Regions from separate parts of the Paenarthrobacter aurescens genome, predicted to be linked through region 2. Evidence: predicted binding sites of a transcription regulator. Region 2 holds the regulator's gene; the other holds the start of a gene.

Region 1 (21,387 bases), 680 kb from region 2:
CCGCCAGTTTGGTCAGGATATTGCTGACGTGCCGTGCCACTGTCTTCTCGCTGAGGTAGAGGGAACGGGCAATGGTTTTGTTGGCGCCGCCCTCTGCCACCAGCCGCAGGACTTCCAGCTCACGGCTGGTCAACGGAGAAGCGTCCCCGCTCGTTTCGCCAGTCAACTCCAAAACATCCGCCACTGCCGGAGTTGCCCCGAGATCGGCGAACCCGGCTTGTGCGGCCTCGAACTCCATCGCAGCAGAGTCGTGGTCGGCCAGCAACATGCAGGAACGGCCCGCCAAAACCCTGCAGCTGGCTTGGCCAAAGGGGGCCTCAAGGCTGTACCAGAGCCGCCAGGCCTTCCTCGCCGCAGCCAGGGCCGCTTGCGGATTTCCTTCGGCGAGCAGCACAGCGGCTTCCGCCTGCGCAGCGAGCGCCTGTTCCAAGGGCCTGCATGCTTCACCAACTGGTGCCGCCAATTCGTCCGCCGCTGCGCGGGCCGCTTCAAGATCGCCGGCTGCAAGCTCAATCTCCACCACCGACGGGAGCAGTCGACGACGGTTGGCCGGGTCAGCTCCGGCCATGGCCCGGCGCACCATGGTTTGGGCTTGCGCTTCCTTGTGCTGCCGCAGGAGCAGGAGGGCCAGGCCCGGCAGTGCTTCAAAGCCTGTCTCGGCGGCCTTGGCATAGGCCGAGGCTGCTTCTTCATCACGGCCGGTGAGGCGGAACAGCTCGCCTTGAAAGTACCAGGCACCCCATGTCGCTTCAGGATCGCCGTGCCGGGAACGGTCTTGTGCGATCTTAAGCGCCGCCAGGGCTTCCTCCCAGGCTCCATGGAGAATGAAGAGCTCGGCCCTGTGCGTTTGGCATTGGCCGCTGAACATGACCATGTCAGGCTGCTGCCCGCACCAGCGCGCCAGCGCAGCCGTCCACTCGTGTGCGCGGGCTACGTCCAAGGTCAGGCGGCAGCTTCCGATCACAGCACAGTAAATGATGCCCGAGGGGATGGGCGAAACTTCCCCGGCACTGACCGCGACCATCGCTTCGTCCAGGAACGCGAGGCCTTCATCAGGGAATCCCAGAGTGATCCGTGCAGTCCCGACGCCCAACTGACCCAAGGCCGTCAGGTCGGGGTCGTGGAACCGCTGTCCCAATGCCAATGCGCGGCTGAAGAGCTCGTTGCCGGTGTCCGGGTTCCCTCCATACAGTGCCCGCAAGGCTGTGGGGATCAGGATGTAGCCCTCGGCCTCCTCGGGATCAACCATTCCATCCAGCAGGTGTTTGGCACGGGACAACCAGCCCGAACCCCGGGCCTGTTCTCCAAGGTTCATGAGGTAGAGGACCAACCACGCTGCACAGCGGGCCGCTCCTGCCATATCCCCCATGGTCAGGTACTCATCATGGGCTCGCGTCAGGTAGGCAACACCCTCCGGTTCCTTACCCAGGAGCATGGCCACCGATGCCACCAGCTCAATGTCCCGGGCAGGCAGGCCACCCTCGGTGTCCGCGCGGGCGAGGCAATCCAACGCATCGCTCCAGCGACGCTCGGAGAACGCCGAGCGTCCCAGGTCCAAGGCTGTGGCAGGCATCGTCATGGCTCACCTTGCGGCGACCCTGCACCCCGATGACGCACCCAAGCCGCCGTATTAGCGTCAGGTTACCGCCGCCGTCGTACGCTCACAATAGCCACCCCGTGCAAAGCCGCAGACAACAAAAGCCCCGGTCAAAGCGACCGGGGCTTGTGTTGAACAGGGCCGTTAGTGCTGGTGGCCTGCGTGTGCGTCTTCTTCCTCGGCCGGCTTCTCGGCAACCAGGGTCTCGGTGGTGAGAACCAGGGCTGCGATGGAAGCGGCGTTGCGGAGTGCGGAGCGGGTGACCTTGACGGGGTCGATCACGCCTGCGGCGATCAGGTCCTCGTACTCGCCGGACTTGGCGTTGAAACCGTGGTTGGCCTCGAGCTCGGAAACCTTGGCAACAACAACGAAGCCATCGAAGCCTGCGTTCTGGGCGATCCAGCGCAACGGCTGGACCAGGGCGCGGCGGACGATGCCCACAGCAGCTGCAGCGTCACCCTCCAGTGCCTTGACGGCCGGGGACTCGTCCAATGCCTTGAGGGCGTGGATGAGGGCGGAACCGCCACCGGAAACGATGCCTTCTTCAAGGGCTGCACGCGTAGAGGAAACAGCGTCCTCAATGCGGTGCTTCTTTTCCTTCAGCTCAACCTCGGTGGCCGCGCCAACCTTGATCACGCCGATGCCGCCGGCCAGCTTGGCCAGGCGTTCCTGCAGCTTTTCCTTGTCCCAGTCGGAGTCCGTCCGGGTCAGCTCAGCGCGCAGCTGTGCAACGCGGTCCGAGACGTCCTCAGCCGATCCGGCACCGTCAACAATGGTGGTGTTGTCCTTGGTGACCGTGATGCGGCGTGCGGTACCAAGTACCTCAAGGCCAACGGTGTCCAGGCTCAGGCCGAGGTCCGGGGAAACAACCTGGGCGCCGGTCAGCGTTGCGATGTCCTGGAGCATGGCCTTGCGGCGGTCGCCGAAGCCCGGCGCCTTGACGGCAACAACGTTGAGCGTGCCGCGGATGCGGTTGACGATCAGCGTAGACAGGGCTTCGCCTTCAATGTCTTCAGCAATGATGAAGAGCGGCTTGTTGGCCTGCAGTGCCTTCTCCAGCAGCGGCAGGAAGTCCTGCAGCGAGGAGATCTTGCCCTGGTTGATCAGGATGAGGGCGTCTTCAAGGACCGCTTCCTGGCGCTCTGCGTCTGTGACGAAGTACGGGGAAAGGTAGCCCTTGTCGAACTGCATGCCCTCGGTGAGGACCAGCTCGGTCTGGGTGGTGGAGGACTCTTCGATGGTGATCACACCATCCTTGCCAACCTTGCCGAACGCCTCGGCCAGCAGCTCGCCAACCTCGTCGCTCTGCGCGGAAATGGCAGCAACGCTGGCAACCTGGGTGCCTTCAACTTCGCGGGCGTTCTCCAGGAGGCGGGCTGCGACGGCTTCAACGGAAACCTCGATGCCGCGCTTGATCTCACCCGGAGCAGCGCCGGCAGCAACGTTGCGCAGGCCTTCTTTGACCAGGGCCTGTGCAAGCACGGTGGCCGTGGTGGTGCCGTCGCCTGCGACGTCGTTGGTCTTGGTGGCTACTTCCTTGGCCAGCTGTGCGCCAAGGTTCTCGTAGGGGTCATCAAGCTCAACTTCGCGGGCAATGGTCACGCCGTCGTTGGTGATGGTGGGAGCTCCCCACTTCTTGTCCAGCACGACGTTGCGGCCGCGCGGGCCAAGCGTCACCTTGACAGTGTTGGCGAGCTTGTCGATACCGGCCTCAAGAGACCGGCGGGCAGCATCGTTAAAAGCAAGCTGCTTTGCCATGGTTGTGTCCTTTCAAGACAGAAAACCCGCACCGCTGACGGCTGGAATGATTCCAACGCGACGGCGGTGCGGGGCTCCGGGAAGTTACTTTACGACGATCGCAAGGACGTCGCGGGCGGACAGAACGAGGTACTCGTTGCCGCCGGTCTTGACTTCGGTTCCACCGTACTTGGAGTAGATGACGACGTCGCCAACAGCTACGTCAACCGGTACGCGGTTGCCGTTGTCATCGAAGCGGCCGGGGCCGATTGCAACAACTTCGCCTTCCTGCGGCTTCTCCTGTGCGGAGTCCGGAATGACCAGGCCGGAAGCGGTGGTCTGCTCTGCTTCGAGCGGGCGAACAACAATACGATCCTCAAGAGGCTTAATCGAGACCGACACTCGGACTCTCCTTTTCATGAGCTGATTCATGGACTAAGAACTAGGGTGCCGGAGCGTACAACCGTCGTCGCGGTGCCGGAAGACGCTTGGCGTGGTTAGCACCCTCCGGGGGAGAGTGCTAACAAGACTCTATGTAAGCGTTAGCACTCGGTCAAGGTGAGTGCCAGCATTTCGTCATGGGTGAACGTCACTCACCTGCCGGTGAGGTCCTCCAGATCGTAGTCCTGACCGTCATCATCTTCGTCCAGCGCGGCGTTGCCGCGGTTCAGGTACAACACCACGGCAGCGGCAACAGCCACGACGCCGGAGACCACCAGCGTGATGATTCCACCGGTCCGCGCGGCGCTGTAAAGTTCGCGAATGCCCCGGGCTTCATCGGTGGCGTCGTTGACGCTCTTGCCGGCTACCGAATAGGTGGCGGCATTGAAGGAATCCAACGCAAAAATGATGATCAGCAGGCCGATGCAGACCACCGCGATCACGATCCCCGCTATGAGGGCCGGGCGCGCTGCCTTGATCAGGGTGGAGGCTGGTTGTGCTGCGTTGTCTTCCATGAAAACAACCCTATCCGGCTGATTCGCCGGTCACGCTCCCAAGCGCTGCGACGTTAGGCTTGATCCCATGCCTCACGCACCGCAGGAACAGATCGCGCCCTTGCTGACTACTGAAGGATGGGAACTTCTTGCCTCACTTGGGCCTTACCGCGAAGCCGATTCCTTCAGCATCAACGCCGACCTCCGGAAGGCCGGGCACTCCCCTGAGCTGGTAGCGGCGGTCCTCACGCAATCCCGGTTGCGAACACGCGCGGAGGCGAAGTTCGGCGAGTTTGCGCGGCAGATGTTGTTCACCCAGGCCGGCCTGGAGCAAGCCACGCGCTTGAACGTGGCCGCCAGGCATGCCGAACGCTTCGCGAAAGCCGGAATCCGCCACGTTGCGGACCTGGGCTGCGGCCTTGGCGCCGATTCCATGGCCATGGCGTCCATGGACATTACGGTGACCGCGGTGGAAATGGATGAGACCACTGCCGCATGTGCCACCATCAACCTCATGCCTTTCCCCCATGCCACCGTGGTACACGCCGATGCGACGTCAGTGGAGCTGGACGGAATCGAGGGCGTATGGCTCGATCCCGCGCGCCGAACCACCTCAACGTCAGGGACCAAGCGGATCTGGGATCCTGAAGCGTTCTCTCCCCCGTTGTCCTTCGTGGAGAGTCTCGCAGCTACCGGCCGTGCCATCGGCGTCAAAATGGGTCCGGGCATTCCACACGACTCCGTACCTTCGGGGTGCGAGGCCCAGTGGGTTTCGGTGGGCGGCGACGTCACCGAAGTGACGCTCTGGTTCAACGCAGTCTCCCGCCCGGCCGTGCGCCGGGCCGCCCTGGTGATTGGCAGCCAGGGCGCCGCTGAAATCACCAGCAGCGCGGATTTCGACGGCGGCCCGGTAGCCGCCGTCGGGCCTGTAGAGGGTTACCTCTACGAACCCGATGGTGCCGTGATCCGCGCAGGCCTGGTGGCCGACGTCGCCGGGCGTTTGGGTGGGCATCTGGTGGACGAACACATTGCCTACATCTGCGCCCCCGAACTGCACGACACCCCGTTTGCCCGCGCTTACAAGGTGCTTGAGGTGATGCCCTACAACGTCAAGGCCATGAAGTTGTGGGTGAAGGAAAACGGCATCACGGTCCTTGATATCAAGAAGCGTGGCACTGCTGTGACCCCGGAAGAACTGCGCAAGCAACTGCTTCCGGCCAAGCCCGCAAAAGGGATGCCTCCCAAAACAGCCACCCTCGTCCTCACCAGGATTGGCGAGGAGAGAGTGGTTGTGGTGGTGGAGCCTGTTACGGCCTGACGCTCCAAAGAGTCAGCGGCGCGAGAACTCCGAGGCTTCCCGGACCTGCTCAGGGCTGGGGCGGACACCGGTGTACAGGACAAACTGTTCCTCGGCCTGAATGGCAATGACTTCAGCGCCTGTGATGACTTTCTTCTCCGCCTTCCGGGCAGCGCTGATGAGCGGCGTCTCCGAAGGCAACGCAACAACGTCAAACACCACCTGAGCCGCGGCAATAGTGGCGTCATCGAAAGACTGGGCCGTTTCATCCGCACCTGCCATTCCCAGTGGCGTGACATTGATGATCAGATCCGCAGTGGAGCCGTTGACGTCGTTCTGCCAAGCGAATCCGTAAAGATCGGCAAGGGCACGGCCGGTGTTCTCATTGCGGGCCACAATGGTCACCGCGGTGAACCCGGCATCCCGGAGCGCCGCGGCCACCGCTTTGGCCATGCCGCCTGCACCGCGCAGCAGGACGGTGTGGCTGTTGGGAACCCGGTGGTCCTTCAACAGCCGGGCAATGGCGATGTAGTCAGTGTTGTAGGCCGTGAGGACGCCGTGGTTGTTCACAATGGTGTTCACGGAATCAATGGCTTGCGCCGATGGATCCATCACATCAACAAGCGGAATAACCGCTTCCTTGTACGGCATGGACACCGCGGCACCCCGGATGGGGAGGCCGCGGATGCCCGCCACCGCAAGGGCGATGTCCGCGGGGGCGAATGCCTTGTAGACAAAGTTCAGGCCGAGCAGATCGTACAAATAGTTGTGGAACCTGGTCCCGATGTTGCTGGGCCGGGCCGCGAGCGAAATGCACAGGGACATGTCTTTGTTCAGGATTGGCATTCCCCCATTAAACAACGCCCGTACGGTGGTGCCGTCAGCTGGCTTTTAGCCCTGCCGCGCCTTCATCCGTGGGTTGTTCTTGTTGATGACAAAGGTCCGCCCGCGCCTGCGCACAATCTGGGCGCCGGGGATCTTCTTGAGGGCACGCAGGGAATTCCTGACCTTCATGGTGTTTCTCCTTTTGTTGGGTGTTTGGCCTAATTATGTGTTTAGCTCGGCTGGGTGTTCAGCCCGCCCGGGTGTTGCTGGATCAGAGGGCGTCGCTGAGTTCCAGGGGATCGTCCCAGACTCCAAAGTCCTGCTTCATCTCGGCTTCGGTCAGTTGGCAACCGTCCAGAAGATGGCGGATTTCCTTCGGGTCCACATCCTCTTTCCTCCTGGTAATGGCCAGGACCGTTCCGCGATCGCCATGGTTGGGATGCCAGTCAAGAAGGGAGTCCACGTCCGTCCCCGCTTTCCCCGGGCGCGCAAAGACAGGAGCTGATTCGGCGGAGTCGGCCAACCACTTTCCTGTACTTTCAAGCCACACACGTGGCCCGATTCCTTGGACGGCAATCCTCGTTTGGGGCGCTGATGCGATCCAGAGGCGGCCTCGGAGCCAGTGCGTCCCTGCTGCCAGATGAGGCAGTGCGTCCCGGAAACGCCCGGGGTGCAACGGCCGGCCGGCCTTGTGAAGCACCGTGCGGTAGGAACCGTCCGCTTCGCTGACGGGCACACGCACGACGCCGGGACGGTTGCGCGCCGCTGCCTCGGCGTCGTCAAAGCAGCCCGGCCGGTAGTCCTCTGCCGCACCCACAACCCCTGCATGGAACGCCAACTGGCCCAGCAGCTCAAGGCCCAACCGCCATTGCGCGGTGCCTTCACGGGATTCGCCCGTCAGTACCGCACCCAGTCCGGGGTGGACCATGACAGTGTCCACCTGCCCGAACTCGCCAATCAGGAATTCACCGCTGGTGCGCTCATCGGAAGGCATGGAGGTGAACCCGGATTCAAACAGCGTGTGGCGGTCCCACATATGGTCATCCAGGTCCGCGGGGTCCAGGGCCAGTACTGCGTTATCGATCACCGCCGGGCCACTCAGGCCCCGCCGAAGCTCCGCCACGGCCATCGCCGCCGCAACTCCGGGCGGGAGGCCAAGGACTATGTGGTCAAAGCCGCAGGAGGCGAGGCGTTCCGCGGTGGGAACTACATCCAGTCTGACAGTGCAGCTGAGGCAGCCATGCTCCAGGACCGTGGTTTCGCGCTCGAACAACTGGCCGTTCCGGTAAACCCTCCGCAACACCAAGGAGCCGTCCAGAAGATCATGAAGGACCACTACGGAGTTGCTGTGGGTTTGGCCGAGCCTGGCCGCGGCTGTTTCGCGGCACTGGCTGTCCAGGGAACTGAGGACTGTGAGATGCATGCAGTGATTCTATTGAGAAGCATTCTCATTAGCAAGTCGCGCGCGCTGTGCACCAAAGGCCCAGCAGGAAGCTGCGTTCCGGCTGCATTAGACTTGATCCGACCGCTGGCGGCCCCACAGCGGGGAACCGTGTCCGGCTGAGACAGACAAAGAGGGGACTACGTGCAGATTGATTTTGCGCCATCCAGGCAATCGACACTGGGTGTGGAATGGGAGTTGGCGCTCGTCAATGCACGCACCGGGGAACTGGTATCAGTAGCAAATGACGTCCTGAAAGGCGTCGCCGCGAACCATCCGGACCTCAATGAGGACGACGAACACCCCCATATCAAGCGCGAACTTCTTCTGAACACCGTGGAACTGGTCACCGGGATCTGCGAGACAGTCAAGGACGCCAAGGAAGACCTCAGCCGCTCCCTCGCCGCCGTGCGTGAAGTCACCGATCCCATGGGCGTGGAAGTGTTCTGCGCAGGCAGCCACCCGTTCAGCCCTCCCCTGCTTCAGCCCGTCACGGACAAGGAGCGCTACGCCAAACTGATTGAGCGGACCCAATGGTGGGGACGCCAAATGGTGATCTACGGCGTTCACGTCCATGTGGGCATTGACCGCAGGGACAAGGTCCTCCCTATTCTGGACGGCCTGGTCAACTACTTCCCGCACTTCCAGGCATTATCCGCCTCCAGCCCTTACTGGGCAGGAGAAGAAACCGGCTACGCCTCCCAACGGGCGCTGATGTTCCAGCAGCTTCCCACCGCCGGCCTGCCCTTCCAGTTTGAGAGCTGGGAGGCGTACGAGTCCTACGTCCAGGACATGTTCACCACCGGCGTGATCGACTCGACGTCCGAAATCCGTTGGGACATCCGGCCAGTGTCCAATCTGGGCACCATCGAAATGCGCATCTGCGACGGCCTGGCCACTCTTGAAGAAGTAGGCGCCATTGCGGCGCTGACCCAATGCCTGGTTGACGAGTTCTCCACCATCCTTGACGCTGGGGGCAGCATCCCCACCATGCCGCCGTGGCATGTGCAGGAGAACAAATGGCGGGCCGCACGCTACGGCATGGAAGCCATCATCATTCTCGACGCCGAAGGCAACGAACAACTCGTCACAGATCACCTCGCCGGGACAGTGGCCCGCCTTGAACCCGTCGCGGCCAAGCTCGGCTGCTCCGAAGAACTGGCAGATGTCCTGAAAATCATTGAGCGCGGAGCCAGCTACCAGCGCCAGCGCCGCGTCGCCGCCGAACACAACGGGGACCTGCAGGCAGTGGTCATGGACCTCGTACAGCAGATGCGCAAGGGACCCGACGCTTAGCAGGCAGCTGTGCTCATTAGCAGGCAGCTGAACTCAGGCGGGCACTGACACCGTAGTGACCGGCATGGACGAATCCGGCGCGAACTCCACCCCGCTCGGAGCAATGCCGGCCATGACCAGCTGGGCTCCGAGGGCGGCAACCATGGCTCCGTTGTCCGTGCACAGATCCAGCGGTGGAACGTGCAATGTGATTCCGGCGGACGTACAACGCTGCCCGGTCAATTCCCTCAACCGGGAATTCGCAGCGACTCCCCCACCCAGCAGGACATTGGTGATGCCGTGCTCTTTGCAGGCCAGAACAGCCTTGGAACTGATGACGTCCACCACGGCTTCCTGGAACGCCGCGGCAATGTCAGCTACGGGAACTTCCTCGCCGCGGGCTTCGAACTGCTCCACGCAACGGGCCACGGCCGTTTTGAGGCCGCTGAAAGACCAGTCATAGCGGTGAGGGCCCTTCTCCTCAGCAGTACCCATGTATTTGGGTTGGGTGAGGCCCCGGGGGAAGCGGATGGACTTGGGATTGCCTTGGCGGGCCACTTTATCGATCGCAGGGCCACCCGGATACCCGAGGCCCAGGATCCGTGCCACCTTGTCATAGGCTTCACCGGCGGCGTCGTCGATTGTTGAACCCAACAGCTCAACATCGTCGGTGATGCTGCGGATGCGCAGGATTTCGGTATGCCCACCTGATACCAGCAGCGCGCCGAGGTTCTCCGGGAGCGTACCGGCAGCCAGCGTGCCTGCACCCAGCGGACCGGCACCCACGCCGGCGGCAGCAGCGGCGTCGGACTTTCCGTTGGACGCCTCCAGCAGCCCTACGCCAACGTGCGCCACAAGATGATTGATGGCATACAGCGGCTTGCCCGTGGCAACGGCCAGGGCTTTGGCAGCACAAACACCCACCATGAGGGCACCGGCCAGTCCGGGACCGGACGTCACAGCAATGGCGTCAATGTCCTCCAAAGTGACACCTGCCGCCTGCAGCGACTCCTGCAAGGTGGGCACAAAAGCGTCCAGGTGCGCCCGTGATGCGATCTCCGGAATGACGCCACCAAAGCGAACATGCTCATCCATGGACGAGGACACAGTGTTGGTCAACAGGGTGGTCCCACGCACAATCCCCACGCCGGTCTCATCGCAGGAGGATTCAATGCCCAGCACCAGCGGCTGCTTTGACTGTTCCGGATACTGCCCGCTCACGCTGTGGCTCCTTCGGGGGACTGTGGTTTGTTCAGTTCAAGGCGCATGATCAGGGCGTCGGTACCGTCCCGGTAATACCTGGGACGCACGTGGATCTGTTCGAATCCGAACCTCAAATACAGTTGCTGGGCCCGGGGGTTGTCCGCCCGGACCTCCAGCAGGACGTCTGCGGCACGGCGGCGCCTGGCTTCTTCGATCAGTTCGGTCAGGACCGCCGAGCCAATTCCCTTGCCCTCAAATTCAGGAACTACGGCGATCGTCTGGATGTCCGCGATCGGCTCGATGCACATGAGACCGGCGTAAGCCACAATCTCTCCCGCAACCTCCGCCACAACGTAGCGGCGGGTCTCGGGCTGGGCCAACTCGTCAAAGAACATTTGCAACGGCCAGGCGTCCACGGGGAACAACCGGCGCTCCAAAGCCTCCACTGCCGGGATGTCAGCTTCGGTCATATCGCGCAACGAAACACCGGCAAGTTCCAGCTTGGGTGACAGCTTCACAGGGTCCTTCCCATCACAGCGCACGCTTTCTGGGCCCTGGCACCTGGGCATCGGATTCACGCAGGTACAGCGGAGTGGAGTCCAGCAGGGCCTGGCCGGCGGTGAGTTTGGCCAAAGCGAACTGGCCCAGCGAGGCGGCGTCCGGTTGGGTTTGCGCAAAGTCCTCATCAGCTGTGAGGACATCGGAGTAAAGGCCTGCGCCCGCCCCAAAAACAGGCAGGTCCGGAAGTTCGGAAGCGAAGCCAACATGCGGGCCGTCCACCAGCTGGGGAAGCTGACCTTCAAGCAGCGCGTAGCGGGCCCAGTAAACCTCTTTGCGTCGGGCATCGGTAGCCACAAGGAACTCCGGGGCTGCCGCCGTTGACTCCGCCACTTCCAAGGCAATGGCATCAAGGCTCATCAGCCCGTACAACGGCTTGTTCCATACGAAAGCGAGCGTACGGGCGGTGGCAATCCCGGAACGGAGCCCCGTGAAAGGCCCGGGGCCCACACCTGTGACAATCGCGTCAATGTCCGCCCCGGTAACGCCGGCACCGGCCAGAAGTTTCTCGATCCCGGGAGCGAGGACTTCGGCATGGCTGCGGGTGTCCTCCGTGGCAAAGGAATCCACCACGCTCTCCATGGCATCGTCCGAGATCAGCGCTGCGCTGGCAACCGCTGACGTATCAATAGCCAGGATCAGCATCAATGACCTTCCACTTCTGAAGTACTTTGGAGGAGTTGAGGTGCTTCCACCCAGCGGGGACCGAACCCACGGAAAATGATGGTGCGGGGTTCGTCATCATCCTCGGTATCAAAATCCAGGACCATCCCGTCCATGGTGGTCGCGGTGCTTTCCCCACCAACAGACCTGTGAAGTTCAACCTCCAACCGGCTGTCCGAGAGGTGCTCCACCCGGTCTTTGCCCCACTCCACTACCGTGACCGCTGTGTCCATGGTGTTCTCGAGGTCGATGTCATCGATCTCCGCCGCCGAGTCCAGCCGGTAAGCGTCAACATGGACCAGGTCCGGACCCCCGGGCCGGGGGCCATCAGGAAGATTAGGGTGGATGCGCACAAGAACGAACGTCGGCGAAATGATGCCTGCGCGGACCCCCAGGCCCTCCCCGAGGCCCTGGGTGAACGTCGTCTTGCCCGCACCCAGCTCGCCTGTAAGGACCAGGAGATCCCCGGCCTCAAGCACCCCGCCCAGAGCCGCTGCGAGCGCATGTGTCTGCTCCGCCGTCGTGACCGTGAGCGTGCGCTCCCACTGGGCCTGGCTCACAGCGCTGCCGTTTCAGCCCGGCCGGCACCGGCAGGGGCCTCCGGGAGCTCGTTGACATAGCTGCGCGGGACCCGAGGGCTGATGCGCGTGACGATCTCGTAGTTGTTGGTTCCTGCTGCGGCCGCCCAATCATCGGCTGTGGGGCCACCGCCGGCACCGTTGCCGAACATCACGGCCTCGGCTCCTTTGAGTCCCGCCATGGCTTCCGGGGACAGTGGTCCCAAATCGATGACCATCTGGTCCATCGCAATCCTGCCCACTACCGGATAGGTGACGCCGTTTACCTGCACGGGTCCTCCGGTGGCGATCCGCGGCACGCCGTCCGCATAGCCCAGCGGCACCAACCCAAGGGTGCTTTCCTCACTGGTGTGGTAATTGAGCCCGTAGGAAACGCCTTGGCCCTGGGGAACCTTCTTGCAGTTGGACAGGAGGGTCCGGACCGTCATGGCCGGACGCAGGCCGAGTTCGGCTGAGGTGGCCCCTTCGAAGGGCGAGAGTCCGTAGATGCCCAAGCCCACACGAACGAGGTCGAAGTGGGAGTCCGGGCGGGACAATGCCGCCGGTGTGTTGGCGATGTGCCGGACTTCAGTGTCCACACCGGCGTCCTCGGCCATGGCGATTGCTTCGCGGAAGAGGGACAGCTGATCATCGGTTTCAGTGCGCTGCGGTTCATCGGCCACCGCCAGGTGGGAGAAAATCCCCACTACCCTGAGCAGACCCTGGTCCTGGTATTCCATGGCCTGGCCCAGAAGCTGGTCCCAGTCCGCAATGGTGCAGCCGTTCCGCCCAAGCCCAGTATCCACCTTCAGATGCACACGCGCGGGCCGTTCCTGTTCCCGTGCTGCTGCCACTACCGCTTCGAGCTCCCAGCCGGAAACTCCGACGTCGACGCCGGCGGCTACTGCGGCTTGAAAGTTGCTTTCGCGGGTGTGCAGCCAGGCGAGCAGCGGAGCATCAACTCCGGCGGCGCGCAAGGCGAGCGCCTCAGAGATGTGGGCGACGCCCAACCAGGCTGCTCCGGCGTCGAGGGCTGCGCGGGCTACCTGCACGGCGCCGTGCCCGTAAGCGTCTGCTTTCACCACAGCCATCACAGCCGCCGGAGAGGCGATGCCCACGAACTGACGAACGTTGTGCCGCACGGCGTCGAGGTCGATGACAGCGGAGCGCTCCAGCACCGCTGACTTTGCTATGGAGGCCCTGGACCCGATCCCGATATCTGCAGCTGCTTCGTAAGTCACCCTAGAGATTCTAGTGCTGCCAGTGAACTGGGGTTAACTGCGGTGCTACTGGGCATCGGACAGATGCGCGATGGTGGCCCGTGCTCGTCGCTGGGCCTCCGCCGGGATGTCCTTCACAATTGGTTCCAGGAAAGCGAACCGCCGCAACCATTGGCTGGACTGGCGTTCCTTCCGTGCATTCGCCCTCTGCCACCAGTCGGCAATGTCTCCCCACCCTGGTGCAGCCAAGGAGCCACCCACTTCCTGGACCGCCAGGGAAGCGCAAAGGTTGGCGAACCGGAGCCGGTCCCCCAACCTCCACCCTGCCAGGGAACCCACAATGAACGCCGCCCCAAAGCAGTCCCCGGCCCCGGTGGGATCGGCTGCTGATACAGGCAGTGACGGCACCCATTCCTCTTCCCCGGTTTCGGAGTCCACTGCCACCGCGCCTTGAGGCCCAAGGGTCACCACGGCCACGGGGACGCGGTCAGCCAGCGAATACAGGGCTGCCCATGGATCGGCTTTGCCGGTGAACGCCATCGCTTCAGGAGCGTTGGGCAGGAAAGCGTAGAAGTTGGCCAGCTGATCCAGGCGCCGCTGGGACCACTCCCCCGTAGGGTCCCAGCCCACCACGCCGAAGAGTTTGGTGCCTGCATCCTTAGCTGCGAGCATCCACGGTTCGAGTTCCTCACCCAGATCGGCGACGGCGGCGAGCGCCTTGGGTGGTTTCCCGATCAGTTCCGAGGAACTGATGGGGGCCGGGTGTCCGTGAGTGACCATGGAACGGTCCTGGTTCACGCACATGGACACCGTCACCGGTGAGTGCCAACCGGGAACGCGTTGGGAAAGCGAGAGGTCAACGTGTTCCTGGCTCTCCAGGATCTGCCAGTTGTAATCCCCGTAACCGTCATCGCCGAACGTTGCTGCGAGGTTTGTTCGCAGGCCCAGCCGTGCGGCGGCAATGGCCTGGTTGGCTACGCCGCCAGGGCAGCTGCCCATGCCTTCGCTCCACACCTCCGTGCCGGGCTCCGGGGCGTGCGGCAGTCCGGTGAAAATGATGTCCTGGAAAACCGTTCCGGTCAGGAGGAGGTCGCACTGGTGGTTCCCGTCCGACCTCACTGCAGCCAGGGGATCGTATCGTCGCTGGGGAATACCGTCCATGCACGGCAGACTACGCTGCACGTACTGGGCTGCATAGACTCTGAGCATGCGGCTCATGATCGCCGGTGGCGGCGGATTCCGGGTTCCCCTCGTGTACAGGGCCTTGTGCGAGGGGCCTTTTGCGGGTTTGGTGGATGAGCTCGTTCTCTACGACGTCGATGAAGTGCGGCTCGCTGCCATTGAGGCTGTGCTTGGCGATATGCCCGCCGACGCTTCTGGGCCCACAGTCATGGTTTCCACGGATCTTAGGGAGGCACTCACCGGGACGGACATGGTGTTTGCAGCGATCCGGCCCGGGGGTACTGCGGGGAGAATCGCTGATGAGCAGGTTCCCTTGAGCCTGGGCTTGCTGGGCCAGGAGACCACCGGAGCCGGCGGCATCTCCTATGCGCTCCGCTCCATCCCACGGATGCTGGAACTCGCTGAGGCCATGCGGGAGCGTTGCCCTGAGGCCTGGTTGATCAACTTCACAAATCCGGCCGGCATGGTCACGGAGGCTCTGGTACCGGTCCTGGGTAAACGGGTGATCGGCATTTGCGATTCCGCCGGGGGCCTGGTCCAGCGTGCTGCCCGCGCTGCCGGGGCACCCCTTACCGAAGGAATGCTCGACGGCGTGGGCTACTACGGGTTGAACCACCTTGGCTGGCTTTACCGGTTGGCCCCTGCCGGGCGGGATCTCCTGCCCGCCCTTCTGTCCGATCACGGGGCTCTGGAGTCCATGGAGGAAGGCCGTTTGTTCGGTCAGCACACCCTGCTTCAGCTTGGGTGCCTGCCCAACGAATATCTGTATTACTACTACCAAACTCCGCAGGCCACCAAGGCCATCGGAGAGCAACGCGAAACGCGCGGCGCGTCCATCCATGGGCAGCAACAGTCGCTCTATCCCTCGCTGCTGCAAGCCTCCCACCCCTACCGGCTCTGGGATTCCGCCCGGCGCTCCCGCGAGGAAGGCTACCTGGCGGAGGCAAGGACTCATGGGGAGCAACGGGACGAGACCGATCTCGCAGGGGGCGGCTACGAACGTGTGGCGCTTTCAGCCATGCGTGCTCTCTCCGGCGGCGGCACCGCCCAACTCATCCTCAACGTGCCCAACTCCCCCGTGTCCCCTGCCGGGCCCGCCGCCCAGGTGGCGGTACCCGGGCTGCCCGCGGACGCCGTCGTCGAGGTTCCCTGCGAGGTAACAACCGACGGCGCGTTGCCGCTCGCGCAGGACCGGCCCGGCGGGCAGTTCCTCACTCTGATGCAGCACATCAAGGAGGTGGAGCGCCTGACCATCCGCGCTGTGGTTTCCGGCGGGCGCGAAGCCGCTGTCCAAGCCTTTGCCGCACACCCTCTTGTGGGGTCACGGCCTTTGGGCGAGGAACTGTTGGAGGGGTACGAGGCCGCTTTTCCTGAATTAACCCAACTGTGGGGCTAAGACTGTTGGGCTAGAGCTTCCGGTACATCACGTGCAGGCCCACGTAGCCGATTTCCGGATGGTTGAAAGCTTCAGGAACCGTAGCCAGAATCCTGAAGCCCATGGACTGCCATAACCACACCGCACGGACGTTGCTCTCCACCACGGCGTTGTACTGCATGGAACGGAACCCCGCGGCCTTGGCTTCACTCAGGGAGTAGGCGCACAGGGCCCGGGCAATGCCTTGGCCTGAGTTGTTGGCCCCCACCATGTATCCGGCGTTGGCAACATGGCTTCCGCCACCGGCCTGGTTGGCGTGGAACTCACCCGTTCCCAGGACTTCGCCGGTGTCCCGGGCCACCGCCACGAAGGTCTGGCCCGGAGCGTCCTTGATCCACTTGGACCTGGCCGTTTCCTCGCTGGTGTCGCGATCCCAGGTAAAGGTCTCGCCCTCGCGGATCACCGGCTGCAGGATGGACCATATCCCGGGCCAGTCCTCCGGCGTTGCTTTACGGATGTCAAAGGATTGTTCTTGGCTCACAGCGGCCACGCTAGCAGCCTTGTCCACATAGCGGAGCTTGCCCGGCTTGGGATTCAACGGCAGGAGTAATGTTTTCTGCAGTGCAAAGTTGATTTGCTGTGATCGTGAGGAGGACCCGGATGCCATTGATCCGTCGTGTGGCGTTTCTGTCGCTCCACACCTCCCCCATGGAGCAGCCCGGCGCGGGAGATGCCGGCGGAATGAACGTCTATGTCCGCGCCTTGGCCATGGCACTTGCGGAGTCCGGTGTGGAAGTGGAGATTTTTACGCGTTCCACCAAAGCCGGACAGCCCGCCGTCGAGCATCCCGGGCCGGGCGTCTGCGTCCACAACGTGATGGCAGGGCCCCGCCGCAAAGTGCCCAAGGAAGAACTGCCGGCGCTGCTGCACCACATGGTGGAAGAGATCGACAAGATCCGCCACCAACAGCTCCACGGCCGCTACGACGCCATCCACTCGCATTACTGGGTTTCCGGCGTGGCAGGGCTCGAGTTGTCAGAACTTTGGGGTGTCCCGTTGATCCACACCATGCACACCATGGCCAAGGTCAAAAACCTTGTCCTTGAGTCCGGCGAACGGCCTGAGCCGCGGCGTCGGGAAGACGGTGAACAACGGATTGTTGACGGCGCGTCACGGCTGGTTGCCAATACTCCTGCCGAGGCGGAGGAACTGGTCTCCCATTACGGGGCGGACCTGGACAGGATCGACGTCGCGCCGCCAGGAGTGGACCTCAAAGTGTTCACGCCCTCATTCCGGCGAAAGTCCCGTTCCTTGCGCGGCGTCAGGCCGGACAGTTTCCACATTCTCTTTGCCGGCAGGATTCAGCGGCTCAAAGGGCCCCAGGTGTTCGTCAGGGCTGCCGGGATCCTCCGCAAACGCAGGCCGGACATCGATTTGGAGATGACCATCCTGGGATCCCTCAGCGGGGCAAAAGACTTCAACCTCCAGCACATCATTGAAGACGCCGGACTGTCCGACGTCGTGACCCACCGGCCGCCCGTTGTGGCACCGGAGCTGGCTAGCTGGTTCCGTTCAGCAGACGTGGTGGTGATGCCCTCCTTCAGCGAGTCCTTTGGCTTGGTGGCGTTGGAAGCACAGGCGTGCGGTACACCCGTGGTGGCCACAAACGTGGGGGGCCTGTCCCGCGCGATCTCGGACGGGCGGACGGGCATGCTGGTGGACGGACACGATCCCACCGACTGGGCAGACGCCCTGGAAGATCTATACGACGACGTCCAAACCCGGGAGGACATGGGCAGGCTGGCTGCCACCCACGCTGAGGCCTTTGGATGGCAACGTACTGCCGCCATCACCCTGGAGAGCTACCGAGAGGCTGTTGGAGGGCTGCTTCTTCCCCGGCGCTGAGCCTTCGCCGGTATCCGCCGCCTTCGCCTGCATCCGCCGCCTTCGCCTGCATCCGCTCCGGGGCTGATAGATTGTGCCGCACAGCCTACGAATCCCAGCAGCAGCATCCCCGCTGCGGGCAGAGCCAAAGGACAATGATGTCTGAAAACAAGGTCCTGAGTGATCTGGAAATTGCCCACCGTGCCACCATGCTTCCCATCGAAGCAATCGCCCAGCGGGCCGGAATCGCCGTGGAAGCCTTGGAACTTTACGGGCCCTACAAGGCCAAGATCAATACGGCCAAGCTCGTCCAAACCCAGGGGAAGACCCCCGGCAAAGTGGTGCTCGTCTCCGCCATGTCCCCCACACCCGCCGGAGAAGGCAAATCAACTACCACCGTGGGGCTCGCCGATTCCCTGGCCCGCGCCGGCCACAATGTGATGATCGCCCTGCGGGAGCCGTCCCTGGGCCCCATCCTTGGGATGAAAGGCGGGGCCACCGGCGGCGGATATTCCCAAGTGCTGCCCATGGACGATATCAACCTGCACTTCACAGGTGATTTCCACGCCATCACCTCGGCAAACAACGCCCTCATGGCCCTGGTGGACAACCACATTTACCAAGGCAACCAACTCGGCGTCGATCCACGCCGCATGACGTTCAAGCGCGTGCTGGACATGAACGACCGCGCACTGAGGGAAGTCGTCATAGGACTCGGCGGCCCTATGCAGGGAGTGCCCCGGCAAGACGGCTTCGACATCACTGTTGCCTCCGAAATCATGGCGGTCTTCTGCCTCGCCACCGACCTTGACGATCTTCGGAACCGGCTGGGACGCATCACCTTCGGGTACACCTACGATCGCACGCCAGTCACTGTCTCAGACCTTGGGGTGGAGGGTGCGCTGACCATGCTGCTCAAGGACGCCATCAAACCCAACCTCGTCCAAACCATCGCAGGGACCCCCGCTTTGGTCCATGGCGGCCCCTTCGCCAACATAGCCCACGGGTGCAACTCGCTGATCGCCACACGTACCGCCATGCAGCTTGCAGACATCGTGGTCACCGAAGCCGGTTTCGGCGCGGACCTCGGTGCCGAAAAGTACATGGACATCAAGGCGCGCATCGCGGACGTCGCCCCATCCGCCGTCGTGGTGGTCGCAACCATACGGGCCCTGAAGATGCAGGGCGGTGTTGCCAAGGAGAACCTCAGCGAGCCAAACGTCGAGGCCGTGGCCGCCGGCGTCGAGAACCTGAAAAGGCACGTCGGCAACATCGCTAAGTTCGGAATCTCCCCTGTGGTGTCCATCAATAAGTTTGCAACGGATGCTCCCGAGGAACTTCAGTGGCTCCTTGCCTGGTGTGCCGCAGAAGGCGTGCAAGCGGCCGTCGCCGATGTGTGGGGGCGCGGAGGAGGAGGGGACGGCGGCGATGAACTCGCAGCCAAGGTGGCAGCGAAGCTGGATGCACCTGCCGGGTTCCATCACCTGTACCCGCTGGAACTCAGTGTTGAGGAGAAGATCCAAACCATCGTGCAGGAGATCTACGGGGCCGACGGCGTGGAATTCTCAGTCCCGGCACTGAAGCGTCTGGCCGAGATCGAAAAGAACGGCTGGTCGGATCTGCCCGTCTGCATGGCCAAAACCCAATACTCCTTCACGGACGACGCCTCCAGGCTAGGTGCGCCCAAAGGGTTCCGGGTGCACGTCCGCGAGCTGATTCCCAAAACCGGTGCCGGGTTCATCGTTGCCCTGACCGGTGCGGTGATGACCATGCCCGGCCTCCCCAAGGAACCGGCCGCCATGCGCATGGATGTGGACGCTGACGGCAACCCCACCGGCCTCTTCTGATCCTCTCTCACATCCCTAACCCTTCAACCTGTCCCTCTCTCACTTCCCAGCCCTTCCCCACCAACGCTCACTCCCTCTCTTGAGGAGAGGGATAGAGCGTCCGGAAGAAGCCCGAGGGAACGGATAGAGCGTCGGGAAGAAGCCCAGGGGAACTGATAGAGCGTCCGGAATAAACCCGGGGGAACTGATAGAGCGTCCGGAATAAACCCGGGGGAACTGATAGAGCGTCCGGGAAACGACGAACGCCCCCGTATTCGAAATGCGGGGGCGTTCGGGTGAAACGAAAGTCTTTAGCGCTCGATGTCGCCGCGGATGAAGGCTTCAACATTGTCGCGGGCGAGGTCGTCGTTGAACTGCTCCGGCGGCGACTTCATGAAGTAGCTGGAAGCGGAGAGCAGCGGGCCGCCGATTCCGCGGTCCAGGCCGATCTTCGCGGCACGGATGGCGTCGATGATCACACCGGCAGAGTTCGGCGAATCCCACACTTCGAGCTTGTATTCGAGGGAAACGGGGGCATCACCGAAGTTACGGCCTTCGAGACGGACGAAGGCCCACTTGCGGTCATCGAGCCAAGCAACGTAATCGGACGGTCCAATGTGGACGTCGTCAGCGTGCAGTTCTGCCTCGACGTTGGACGTGACAGCCTGGGTCTTGGAGATCTTCTTGGATTCAAGGCGATCGCGCTCGAGCATGTTCTTGAAGTCCATGTTGCCGCCAACGTTCAGCTGGTACGTGCGGTCCAGGGTGACACCGCGGTCTTCGAACAATTTGGCCATGACGCGGTGCGTGATGGTGGCACCGATCTGGCTCTTGATGTCATCGCCAACAATCGGGACGCCGGCTTCGGTGAACTTGTCAGCCCACTCTTTGGTGCCGGCAATGAAGACGGGCAGGGCGTTGACGAATGCTACACCGGCGTCGATGGCGCACTGCGCGTAGAACTTGGCGGCCTGTTCCGAACCGACAGGCAGGTAGCAGACCATGACGTCGGCCTTGGCTTCGCGAAGAGCAGCGACGATGTCAACTGCTTCGTCCGGGGCCTCGACGATGGTTTCGCGGTAGTACTTGCCCAGTCCATCAAGGGTGTGGCCGCGCTGGACGGTCACACCGGTTGCGGGAACGTCGGCGATCTTGATGGTGTTGTTTTCGCTGGCGCCGATGGCATCGGCGAGGTCAAGCCCAACCTTCTTGCTGTCGACGTCGAAGGCAGCAACGAACTGAACGTCATTGACGTGGTACTGGCCGAACTCGACGTGCATCAGACCCGGGATCGTGGCCTTGGGGTCAGCGTCGCGATAGTACTGAACACCTTGGACCAGCGATGCGGCGCAGTTACCTACGCCGACAATGGCAACACGAATCGGATGTGAAGACACGAAACTCCTTTTTGAGAAATAACCTCAGGTGCCAGGCGCCTCCCTGACAGAGACCAGGGCACGACTGAATGGCACGGCGCCATTCGGCGCACACTTTCATTCTAGCCAACACAGAGGAAGCCGGTTTTGTTCCCAACCGGCTTCCTTCATTTATGTCAGTCCTTCGAGGCTACTCCTGCGCCCACAAATTGATGTCCGACTCAACGGCGAACTCATCAATGGCGGTCAGTTCTTCCGTAGTGAACTTCAGGTTGTTGATGGCGCTGAGTGTGTCCTCAAGCTGGGCCACGCTGGAAGCACCAATCAAGGCAGAGGTCACAGGCGAGCCCTTGGGCTGATCGCGAAGGATCCACGCAATGGCCATTTGGGCCAGGCTCTGTCCACGTCCCTCGGCGATGGCGTTCAATCCCCGCAC
Region 2 (9,451 bases):
TCTGGACCGTATGGATATCGAACGTGAGCGCGGCATCACCATCAAGTCACAGGCTGTTCGCATGCCCTGGGAACTTGATGGCAACAGCTACGCGCTGAACATGATCGATACTCCCGGCCACGTCGACTTCACCTACGAGGTCTCCCGCTCCCTGGCAGCTTGTGAAGGCGCAGTGCTTTTGGTGGATGCGGCACAGGGTATTGAGGCGCAGACCCTCGCCAACTTGTACCTGGCGATGGAAAACAACCTCACCATCATTCCCGTGCTGAATAAGATCGACCTCCCGGCCGCACAGCCCGAGAAGTACGCTGCGGAGCTTGCCAACCTGATCGGTGGCGATCCGGAGGACGTTCTCAAGGTGTCCGGCAAAACCGGCGTAGGCGTAGAGGCTCTGCTGGACAAGATTGTCCGCGATCTCCCCGCGCCCGTCGGTGATCCCGACGCCCCGGCCCGCGCCATGATTTTCGACTCGGTCTATGACACCTACCGCGGCGTGGTCACCTACGTCCGTGTAGTGGACGGCATGCTCCACCCGCGCGAACGCATCCAAATGATGTCCACCCGGGCGACGCACGAGCTCTTGGAGATTGGTGTCAGTTCCCCGGAGCCCACGCCGTCCAAGGGCCTGGGCGTCGGCGAGGTGGGTTACCTGATCACCGGTGTGAAGGACGTCCGCCAGTCCAAGGTTGGCGATACTGTCACTAACCTTGCCAAGCCGGCGTCGGAGTCGCTCAGCGGCTACGCCGACGCCAAGCCAATGGTCTTTTCCGGTCTTTACCCGTTGGATGGAACGGATTACCCGGTCCTTCGTGATGCCCTGGAAAAGCTGATGCTCAACGATGCTGCGCTGGTCTACGAGCCCGAGACCTCAGCCGCGCTTGGCTTTGGGTTCCGCGTAGGATTCCTGGGTTTGCTTCACCTTGAGATCACCCGTGAGCGTCTTGAGCGTGAATACAACCTGGACCTCATCTCTACTGCTCCCAACGTGGAGTATGAGGTAACGCTCGAGGACAAAAAAGTCATTCACGTCACCAACCCGAGCGAATACCCCACAGGCAAGATTTCCGAGGTGCGCGAGCCGATGGTTTCGGCAACCATTCTGGCGCCCAATGAATTTGTTGGGTCCATCATGGAACTCTGCCAGAGCCGCCGTGGCCAAATGCGCGGAATGGATTACCTGTCCGAGGACCGTGTGGAACTTCGCTACTGGATCCCGCTGGCTGAGATCGTGTTCGACTTCTTCGACCTCCTGAAGTCCAAGACCAGGGGCTACGCCTCGCTGGACTGGAAGGCCGACGGCGAGCAGGTTGCCGACCTCGTCAAGGTGGACATCCTGCTTCAGGGTGAACAAGTTGATGCTTTCAGTGCCATCACCCACCGCGATAAGGCGTACGCCTACGGTGTGATGATGACTGGCAAGCTCCGCGAGCTTATTCCCAGGCAGCAGTTTGAGGTGCCCATTCAGGCCGCCATCGGATCACGCATTATTGCGCGTGAGAGTATCCGGGCTATCCGCAAGGATGTTCTTGCCAAGTGCTACGGCGGTGACATCACCCGTAAGCGCAAACTGCTGGAGAAGCAGAAGGAAGGCAAGAAGCGCATGAAGATGGTGGGTCGCGTGGAAGTGCCCCAGGAGGCATTTATCGCAGCCCTCACCACTGATGAATCCAAGGACAAGGCCAAGAAGTAAATGCCCAGCGTCCTACCTTTGGGCGACCCGGCACCTGCGGATGGCATTTTGCCTCCGCAGGTGTTGGCCGGCGTCGAGCACCGCAAGTTCGGGCTCTATGTCCACATACCGTTCTGCGCTGTCCGATGCGGTTACTGCGATTTCAACACCTATACGGCCACGGAGCTCGGCGGGGGTGCCTCTCAGGATGCCTACGCTTCCACGGCTGTCTCTGAGCTGGACTTTGCTTCGGTGGCCTTGGATGCCTCAGGTTTGCCCCGCCGTCCCCTCAGCACTGTTTTCTTTGGTGGAGGTACTCCCACCCTTCTTCCTGCAGAAGATCTGGCAAGGATCCTGCGGGCTGCCGTCGACCATTGGGGCCTTGAGCCCGGTGCCGAAGTGACCACGGAGGCCAATCCCGATTCCGTGACTCCGGAGTCCCTGAAGGTTTTGGCCGACGCAGGTTTCACCCGCGTCTCCTTCGGTATGCAGTCTGCCGTACCGCACGTTCTGAAGGTGCTGGACCGCACCCATACGCCGAGTCGGGTACCCCTGGTGGTGCAGTGGGCGCGTGAAGCGGGACTTGCCGTGAGCCTGGATCTCATTTACGGCACGCCCGGAGAATCCATGGCTGATTGGCAGTTCTCCCTTGAGACTGCGCTCTCTTACGAGCCGGATCACATCAGTGCCTACGCTTTGATCGTGGAGGACGGCACCAAACTTGCCGCCCAGATACGCCGCGGTGAGGTGCCCGGTATTGACGACGACGACCACGCTTCCAAGTACGAGCTGGCGGACAAGATGATCTCCGAAGCGGGCTTGGGCTGGTATGAGGTCAGCAACTGGTCGCGAACACCGGAGCAGGCGTGCCGCCACAACCTTGCTTACTGGCGCGGGGACGACTGGTGGGGCATTGGACCCGGCGCCCACTCGCACGTCGGGGGCGTCAGGTGGTGGAACGTTAAGCATCCCACTGCTTACGCCGGGAGGTTGGGGAGCGGAAGCTCTCCGGCCGCCGGACGCGAAACCCTCGACGCCGAAACCCGGGAAGTCGAGCGGATCATGCTTGAAGCCCGGCTTGGCACAGGATTGTCCGTGGATGCCTTGGGCGCGATCGGACGGCACGCGATGGCCGGGCTCATTGCCGACCAACTGGTGGACCCTGTACAGGCGTTCAAGGGCAGGCTCGTCCTGACCCTGAAGGGTCGGCTCCTGGCTGACGCCGTAGTCCGAAGGCTCCTGCCCGACTGACCTCTACTTAATCCAGCGGAGGTTGATTTTGTAGCGGTGAGGCTGCCCGTGGTTTACGCGGATGCCCGCCGAAACGGAGAAGCACGTCAGGGCCACCCAGATTGCGGTAGCGATGACGGCGAAGATGTTGCCAACAACAGGCAGCAAAACCAGGATGTTTGCCAGCACGGCGGCAATGGTGGGAGGCAACGTGAAGTTCAGTGCTTCTTTGGATTCCTGCGCTGTGAACGGTCCGCGATCCTTGAAAATCAAGTAGATCAAAAGGGACGGCAGGCACCCCAGGATGCCGCCAAAATGGGCCAGGGTAGCCCATTGCCTGTCCTCGCTGGCCGTCAGGGGGAGTGCGTTGGCAGGCGCGCCATGGTACTGGGGCCGGCCTGCGGCGCTGCCCGGTTCTTCAGGAGCGTTATCTGCCACGGTGTCTTCCCTTTGCTGTAAAAATGGTGCGGTGTTGCTGTCCAAGAATACCGGCCCCAGCGCACTTCCCGGGACATGCGCCCCATTGACACGGTAGTTACTGATACAAGAGGAAGCCCGAATCAGGGAACAGTCAGGAAATCGATGACTTCCTCCACCCGTCCCAGGAGCGAGGCCTCGAGGTCGGCATAAGTGCGGACCGCACCCAGGAGCCGTTGCCAACCCAAGCCTATGTCCTCCGCGGTCTCGTGCGGCCAGCCGAATGCGCTGAGGATCCCGGTTTTCCAATCGATTCCCCGGGGCACTGCGGGCCAGGCATCAATGCCCAGAACCTTCGGCCGGATGGCCTGCCACACATCCACATAGGGGTGTCCCACAATCAAGACGTTCCCTGCTGCCCCCGGTACTGTCATGGCATCGGCGGCGATTCGGGACTCCTTGGAGCCCGGGACGAGGTGGTCCACGAGGATGCCAAGCCTGCGGCCCGGGCCGGGGTTGAAGTCTGCGATTGCTGACTTCAGGTCATCAACGCCATGGAGTGGTTCCACCACGATGCCCTCCACCCGGAGGTCGTCACCCCAGACCTTCTCCACAAGCTCGGCGTCGTGCTTTCCTTCCACCCAAATCCGGCTGGCCTTCGCTACCTGGGCCCGCTGACCCTGCACTTTCACCGAGCCTGAAGCCGTCCGCCCGGCGGGAACTGCGGAGGTGGCAGCCCGCGGGGCGGGAGGCATCAACCGGATGGCTTGCCCCTCGAGGAGGAAGCCGAATCCCAGTTGGAAGGACTTGGTCTTACCGCGCCGGTCCTCAAGGGATACCACATGCATGCCGCCGGATTTCTCCACACGCGTGACTTCGCCCACCCAGCCCGATTGAACGTCCTCAAGGACCATTCCGCGTTGAACGGCAACTTCGGGCAGTTGCTTCTTGGCTGGAGCGGAAAGATCCTGCGGACCCCAATTGTTCAAAGCCACGGGATTCCTACCTTTTGTGCTGGTTCATGGTGGTGTGCTGGTTCATAGTGCGGGCCTGAGCCGCCCGACGGCAGGTTTCAATGCTAACAACGGGGTGGCTCATACTAGACTTGTTAGCACTTGGGCATGTTGAGTGCTAAGTGTGGGGCTCCGGTGAGACCCCGCGTTGACCGGTCGAATGGGCCAAGGCAGTCGTCAGGAGGTGGAGCAATGAGTGAGCCGCGCAAGCTCGAGGTGCTGCGTGCCATCGTTGAAGACTACGTGCATTCCAGGGAACCTGTTGGATCGAAGGCCCTTGTAGAACGCCACCATCTTGGCGTTTCCAGCGCCACCATCAGGAATGACATGGCTGTCCTGGAAGAAGAAGGCCTTATTGCCGCGCCCCATACCAGCGCAGGCCGAATCCCCACGGACAAGGGCTATCGCTTGTTCGTTGACCGCATTTCCCAGGTCAAACCATTATCTGCAGCCGAACGCCGGGCCATCCACTCCTTACTTGAGGGTCCTGATGATGTTGACGACATCCTGGAGCGCACAGTAAGGCTTCTGTCCCAGCTGACAAACCAGGTGGCGGTCGTTCAGTACCCGCAGTCACACCGGGCGTTGGTCCGTCACGTGGAATTCGTCCTGCTGGCCCCTCATCAGGTCCTCGTGGTGTTGATCGCTGACACCGGTAGCGTGGTGCAGAAGGTCATCGATGCCGGCACCGATGTGGGCAACGAGGCGCTAATGCTTCTGAGGTCCCGGTTCCTGGGCAATATTGCAGGCACCCAGCTGGCTCTTTTGCCGCAGGTACTTCCGTCGGTGGTGGCACTTTGTCCTCCGGAGCTTCGCGGCCTGGCGCAGACTTTGGCCCAAGGGCTGCAGTCATTGAGCGACACCAGCCGTGAAGAGCGGATCCTGATGGCCGGAACAGCGAACCTGGCCCGGTCCAACGTGGACTTCCCCCTAAGCATTGGGCCTGTTCTGGAAGCACTCGAGGAACAAGTTGTCATGCTTCGGTTGTTGTCTGACATGGGGGATGATCCCCGGGGCGTGACCGTAAGCATTGGACGTGAGAATCCTTACGACGGTCTGGCGGAGGCGTCAGTCGTGGCAACCGGTTACGGATCCGGAGCCAAAGTGGGGATTCTTGGTCCTACACGCATGGACTATCCCACTACCATGGCAGCCGTTCGCGCCGTGGCCCGTTACCTTTCCCGCATTCTCGGCGGCTGAACACCGGCCCGAGGAAACATCCGCAGTACAACAAGGAAGAGATACCGACTTTGAGCAGCCACTATGACGTTTTGGGAGTCTCGCCGGAAGCCACCGGGGAAGAGATCAAAAAGGCGTACCGCAAGTTGGCGCGGAAACTCCACCCCGACGTAAACCCGGGCGAGGATGTCGCGGAACAGTTCAAGGCCGTGACGCACGCCTACGAGGTGTTGTCCGATCCCCAGAAGCGCCGCGTCTACGACGCCACGGGCAATGAGAACGGCACCGACAACGGATACGGTGGCGGCTATGCCGGCCAGGGCTTCGCGTTCCAGGACATCTTTGACACCTTCTTTGGCGGGGGTGGCGGCCAGGGCGGCCCTGCCTCCCGTGTCCGTCGGGGCCAGGATGCGCTCATCAGCGTCCGCATCGACTTGAAGGACGCCGTGTTCGGCGTCAACAAGAAGCTCGAAGTGGACACCGCCGTCATCTGCCCCACATGTGATGGCAGTTGCTGCCGCCCGGGGACACACCCGGAACGCTGCGATATTTGCGGTGGCAGCGGTCAGGTCCAGCGGGCTGTCCGGTCGATCCTCGGCCAGGTCATGACAACCGCCCCTTGCGGTTCGTGTGAGGGCTTCGGCACGGTCATTAAGGACCCCTGCAATGAGTGCAGCGGGCAGGGCCGCATCCGCAGCCGCCGTTCACTGACCATCAAGGTTCCCGCCGGTGTTGCCACTGGTACGCGCATTCAGCTCTCCGGGCAGGGTGAAGCGGGACCGGCAGGAGGCCCCTCCGGTGATCTCTACGTGGAGATCCGGGTCAACAACGATTCCATGTTCATGCGTGAAGGCGACGACCTCCATGCCACACTGAGTGTGCCCATGACCGCGGCGGCACTTGGCACTGAATTGCAGCTGGACACCTTCGACGGCGCCCAGGACATTGACGTCAAGGCCGGAACCCAATCCGGAGAAGTCATCACTCTGCGCGGCCTGGGTGTGACGCACCTCCGGGGCTACGGCCGAGGCGACCTGAAGGTGCACTTGCACGTGGAGACCCCCACCAAGCTCGACCCCGCCCAAGAAGAACTCCTGCAGCAGTTGGCCAAGCTCCGCGGTGAGCAGTTTACCGAGGGAAAGCTTGTGGCCAGCGGCGGGATGTTCGCAAAACTTCGCGACAAGCTCGGTAACCTGTAGCGGTGAGCAACCCGGTTTTCTTTGCACCGGCGGGTAGCTTCGGTCAGTTGAGCCCCGGCTCTACGTTCGTCCTGGAGGGCGCTGAAGCCCGCCACGCTGTCACAGTCAAGCGATTGGCTGTAGGCGAGCCGGTGGACATAGCGGACGGTGCGGGCGCGCGGTTGATCGGCACCGTGATGGACACCGGTTCGAGCACCCTCACCGTGCAGGCGTCGGAGATCCTCGTCGAGGACCAGCCGGAAATCCGGCTGGTCCTGGTTCAGGCGTTAGCGAAGGGCGATCGCGACGAACTAGCCATCGAGACTGCTACCGAGCTTGGAATTGATGCAGTCATTCCGTGGCAGTCCGAGCGGGCAATCGTGCGCTGGAAAGGCGATAGGGCCGTCAAGGCGCACGCCAAGTGGCAGTCAGTGGTCACTGCGGCAGCCAAACAGGCGCGACGTGCTTGGATTCCCGAGGTACGTTCCATAGTGGACACAGGCGCCTTGGCGAAAGCCGTGGCGGCTGCTGATGCAGCCATCATCCTCCATGAAGATGCGAAGAACCCCTTAAGGGCTGTCCTTGAGGAGACACTTGCGGTCATGGAAGGACAGGCAGGGACTTCCCGCGAGGTGCTCCTGATCGTGGGGCCGGAGGGTGGAATCGCCCCGCGTGAGGTGACGCGGCTCAGCGACGCGGGTGCGGTGACGGCACTGTTGGGTCACCATGTCTTGAGGTCTTCGACGGCGGGACCCGCCGCCGTCGTGCTGGCCAGCGACGTCCTCGGCCGCTGGTAGACAACGGCCGCTGGTAGTCACCGCCGTTGGTAGGCTGCCGCCCCTAGGGCACGCGGTTATCCGACGTTGAATATGCGGGTGTCGGTGCTCGTCTCGATGGTTGCGCCGGCTTCGTCCACCTGCGAGACCCGCAACTCATATTTTCCGGCCTTCAATTGGGCACTGAAGTTGAAGACGCCGTATTGACCGGGGTCGCCGGTGGCTTGGGTTTGTCCGGTGAAAAGGCTGGTCTTTTCGCCCTTGTTGTTTTCTTGGAGAATCTGCCAGCTGACCGGTTTTGAGCTGTCCGTGCTGCGGCCATTGAACTTGACCACACCTGTTGGCAATGTTGTTTCCTCTTGGGGGTCGATGATCCACAGAGGTGCTACCAGGGAGGCATTTCGTTCCATGGGTTGGCCAAGTTTGACTTGGCCGAAGGCCATGTAGTCCGTGTGCCCGTCAACCAGGATGACAACTTGGATTTGTTGTCCGGAGTTGATCAGGCCTGAGGAGGAGGCTGCTGCTGTAGCTGTATAGACCAACTGTTGGACGGCGCGCTGCGCCATTCCAGCGTCGAGGTTCGAGTTGAACGCATCCCGGGAGATGTCGACGGTGATGACGTTCTTGCCGGAGATGGACGTGGCCAGGTTTTCCGGTGCCTGCCAGGGTGTGAAGAAGTCGTGGTCCAATGGCTTTTCGGACATCATGATCTTCAGTGCGGTGGTTACGGGGTTTCCATCGCTGGAGATGTCCCTGAACTCGCGGTAGAGGTAGACCTCTTCCTTGCTGCGGCCAATCCAATACACCGGTATTTTTGTGGAGGCCTGCGTAGTTTCCAGTGGAGCGTGGCTGGCTGGTGCGTCTGCAATGGTGACTGGCGGGGAAGTCACCCCGGCCGCGCTGCCGCCGCCATTGGCAATGCATCCCGTCAGCAGAAGGGCAGCAAGCATCGCAGGCACCGCTGAGAGGGACTTGGTCCGCCTGCGCGCGCCATCTTTGATGGTTACTGGCTCCGTAATGGGTGTCCTGCCTTCATGTATCCGGTGTGGCAGCAGGTGCCGCCGATCCCCGGCCGCGAGGGCCGGGCAGCAGGGTGCTGATGCCACCCGCTATGCCAGCTTGGCACATCGTCGACGGCGGTCGGCCGGGATTGGGCGGACGGGCGCCAACTGAAACAGGATTGATACCCGCTTGATGCGGAGTTGAGACAAAACGTGTGACATGACGGAGAGGGGCCGGTGTTGCCGCGGATTTCGGTTCCTTGAACGCCGGGCTGGCGTAGGATTGAAGACATTCCGGCATCTCGGACGAGCGCCTCTTAGCGGTCGCGAATGTCGAATCGATGGCGTTAATAGGACCAACCGGAGGAGAAAAGGCCTGAGGCCAGCACTATGAGTGAATCTTTGAACGGGCGGCTCAGGACCGGAAACGGCAACCTGCCGCCCACCGAGTTCCCGCACACACTACCGGGTACGCGCACGGAAGTTGTCACGTTCGACAACTCCGACCAGATGGTTCACTCGTTGGGCAGCCACGACGAAGCCTTGCGCTACATTGAGGAACAGTTCCAGGACGTAAGTTTCCATGTCCGGGGCAACGAGCTTTCCATGACAGGTCCTTCCACCGTTATTCCACGCGTCATGCGCCTTTTGGAGGAAGTCCGTGGGCTCGTAGCAAAAGGAACCGTGGTCACTCCGGACGTCCTCCAGCAGCTGGTTTCGCTTTTGAGGGCCCAGTCAGTCCAGAATCCGGCCGATGTCCTGACGCACAACATTCTTTCCAGCAGGGGTAAGACCATACGGCCCAAAACGCTGAATCAGAAGAACTATGTTGACGCCATTGATGACAACACCGTGATTTTTGGCATCGGCCCGGCGGGCACAGGAAAGACGTATCTGGCGATGGCCAAGGCCGTGCAGGCCCTGCAGACCAAGGAAGTCAGCCGGATCATCCTGACCCGGCCCGCAGTGGAAGCGGGGGAGAGGCTGG

The links. Region 2 encodes HrcA, which represses chaperone genes, less so after heat shock. Its sites were predicted from a motif close to TTNGCACTCGNNNNNNNCGAGTGCNAA; they were not measured.
Region 1: a site for HrcA is predicted at 3,877-3,903, ahead of groES (co-chaperone GroES). Genes of this name have one in related genera too.

What each region holds. Positions count from the first base shown of each region.
Region 1 is NZ_CP157456.1:2,930,416-2,951,802, forward strand. Features, by position in the region: gene ABI796_RS13540 (response regulator transcription factor) at 1-1,579, opposite strand, end outside; gene groL (chaperonin GroEL) at 1,742-3,355, opposite strand; gene groES (co-chaperone GroES) at 3,440-3,736, opposite strand; gene ABI796_RS13555 (hypothetical protein) at 3,928-4,290, opposite strand; gene ABI796_RS13560 (class I SAM-dependent methyltransferase) at 4,358-5,587, shown strand; gene ABI796_RS13565 (shikimate 5-dehydrogenase) at 5,600-6,412, opposite strand; gene ykgO (type B 50S ribosomal protein L36) at 6,458-6,580, opposite strand; gene ABI796_RS13575 (GTP-binding protein) at 6,663-7,814, opposite strand; gene ABI796_RS13580 (glutamate--cysteine ligase) at 7,977-9,128, shown strand; gene tsaD (tRNA (adenosine(37)-N6)-threonylcarbamoyltransferase complex transferase subunit TsaD) at 9,162-10,328, opposite strand; gene rimI (ribosomal protein S18-alanine N-acetyltransferase) at 10,325-10,828, opposite strand; gene tsaB (tRNA (adenosine(37)-N6)-threonylcarbamoyltransferase complex dimerization subunit type 1 TsaB) at 10,842-11,513, opposite strand; gene tsaE (tRNA (adenosine(37)-N6)-threonylcarbamoyltransferase complex ATPase subunit type 1 TsaE) at 11,513-12,091, opposite strand; gene alr (alanine racemase) at 12,088-13,329, opposite strand; gene ABI796_RS13610 (carbohydrate kinase family protein) at 13,375-14,469, opposite strand; gene ABI796_RS13615 (6-phospho-beta-glucosidase) at 14,516-15,886, shown strand; gene ABI796_RS13620 (GNAT family N-acetyltransferase) at 15,897-16,415, opposite strand; gene mshA (D-inositol-3-phosphate glycosyltransferase) at 16,526-17,770, shown strand; gene ABI796_RS13630 (formate--tetrahydrofolate ligase) at 17,908-19,596, shown strand; gene ABI796_RS13635 (inositol-3-phosphate synthase) at 19,887-20,972, opposite strand; gene mgrA (L-glyceraldehyde 3-phosphate reductase) at 21,142-21,387, opposite strand, start outside.
Region 2 is NZ_CP157456.1:2,255,790-2,265,240, reverse strand. Features, by position in the region: gene lepA (translation elongation factor 4) at 1-1,690, shown strand, start outside; gene hemW (radical SAM family heme chaperone HemW) at 1,691-2,920, shown strand; gene ABI796_RS10455 (DUF4870 domain-containing protein) at 2,924-3,337, opposite strand; gene ABI796_RS10450 (DUF3097 domain-containing protein) at 3,460-4,311, opposite strand; gene hrcA (heat-inducible transcriptional repressor HrcA) at 4,522-5,529, shown strand; gene dnaJ (molecular chaperone DnaJ) at 5,580-6,707, shown strand; gene ABI796_RS10435 (16S rRNA (uracil(1498)-N(3))-methyltransferase) at 6,710-7,483, shown strand; gene ABI796_RS10430 (GerMN domain-containing protein) at 7,540-8,412, opposite strand; gene ABI796_RS10425 (PhoH family protein) at 8,854-9,451, shown strand, end outside.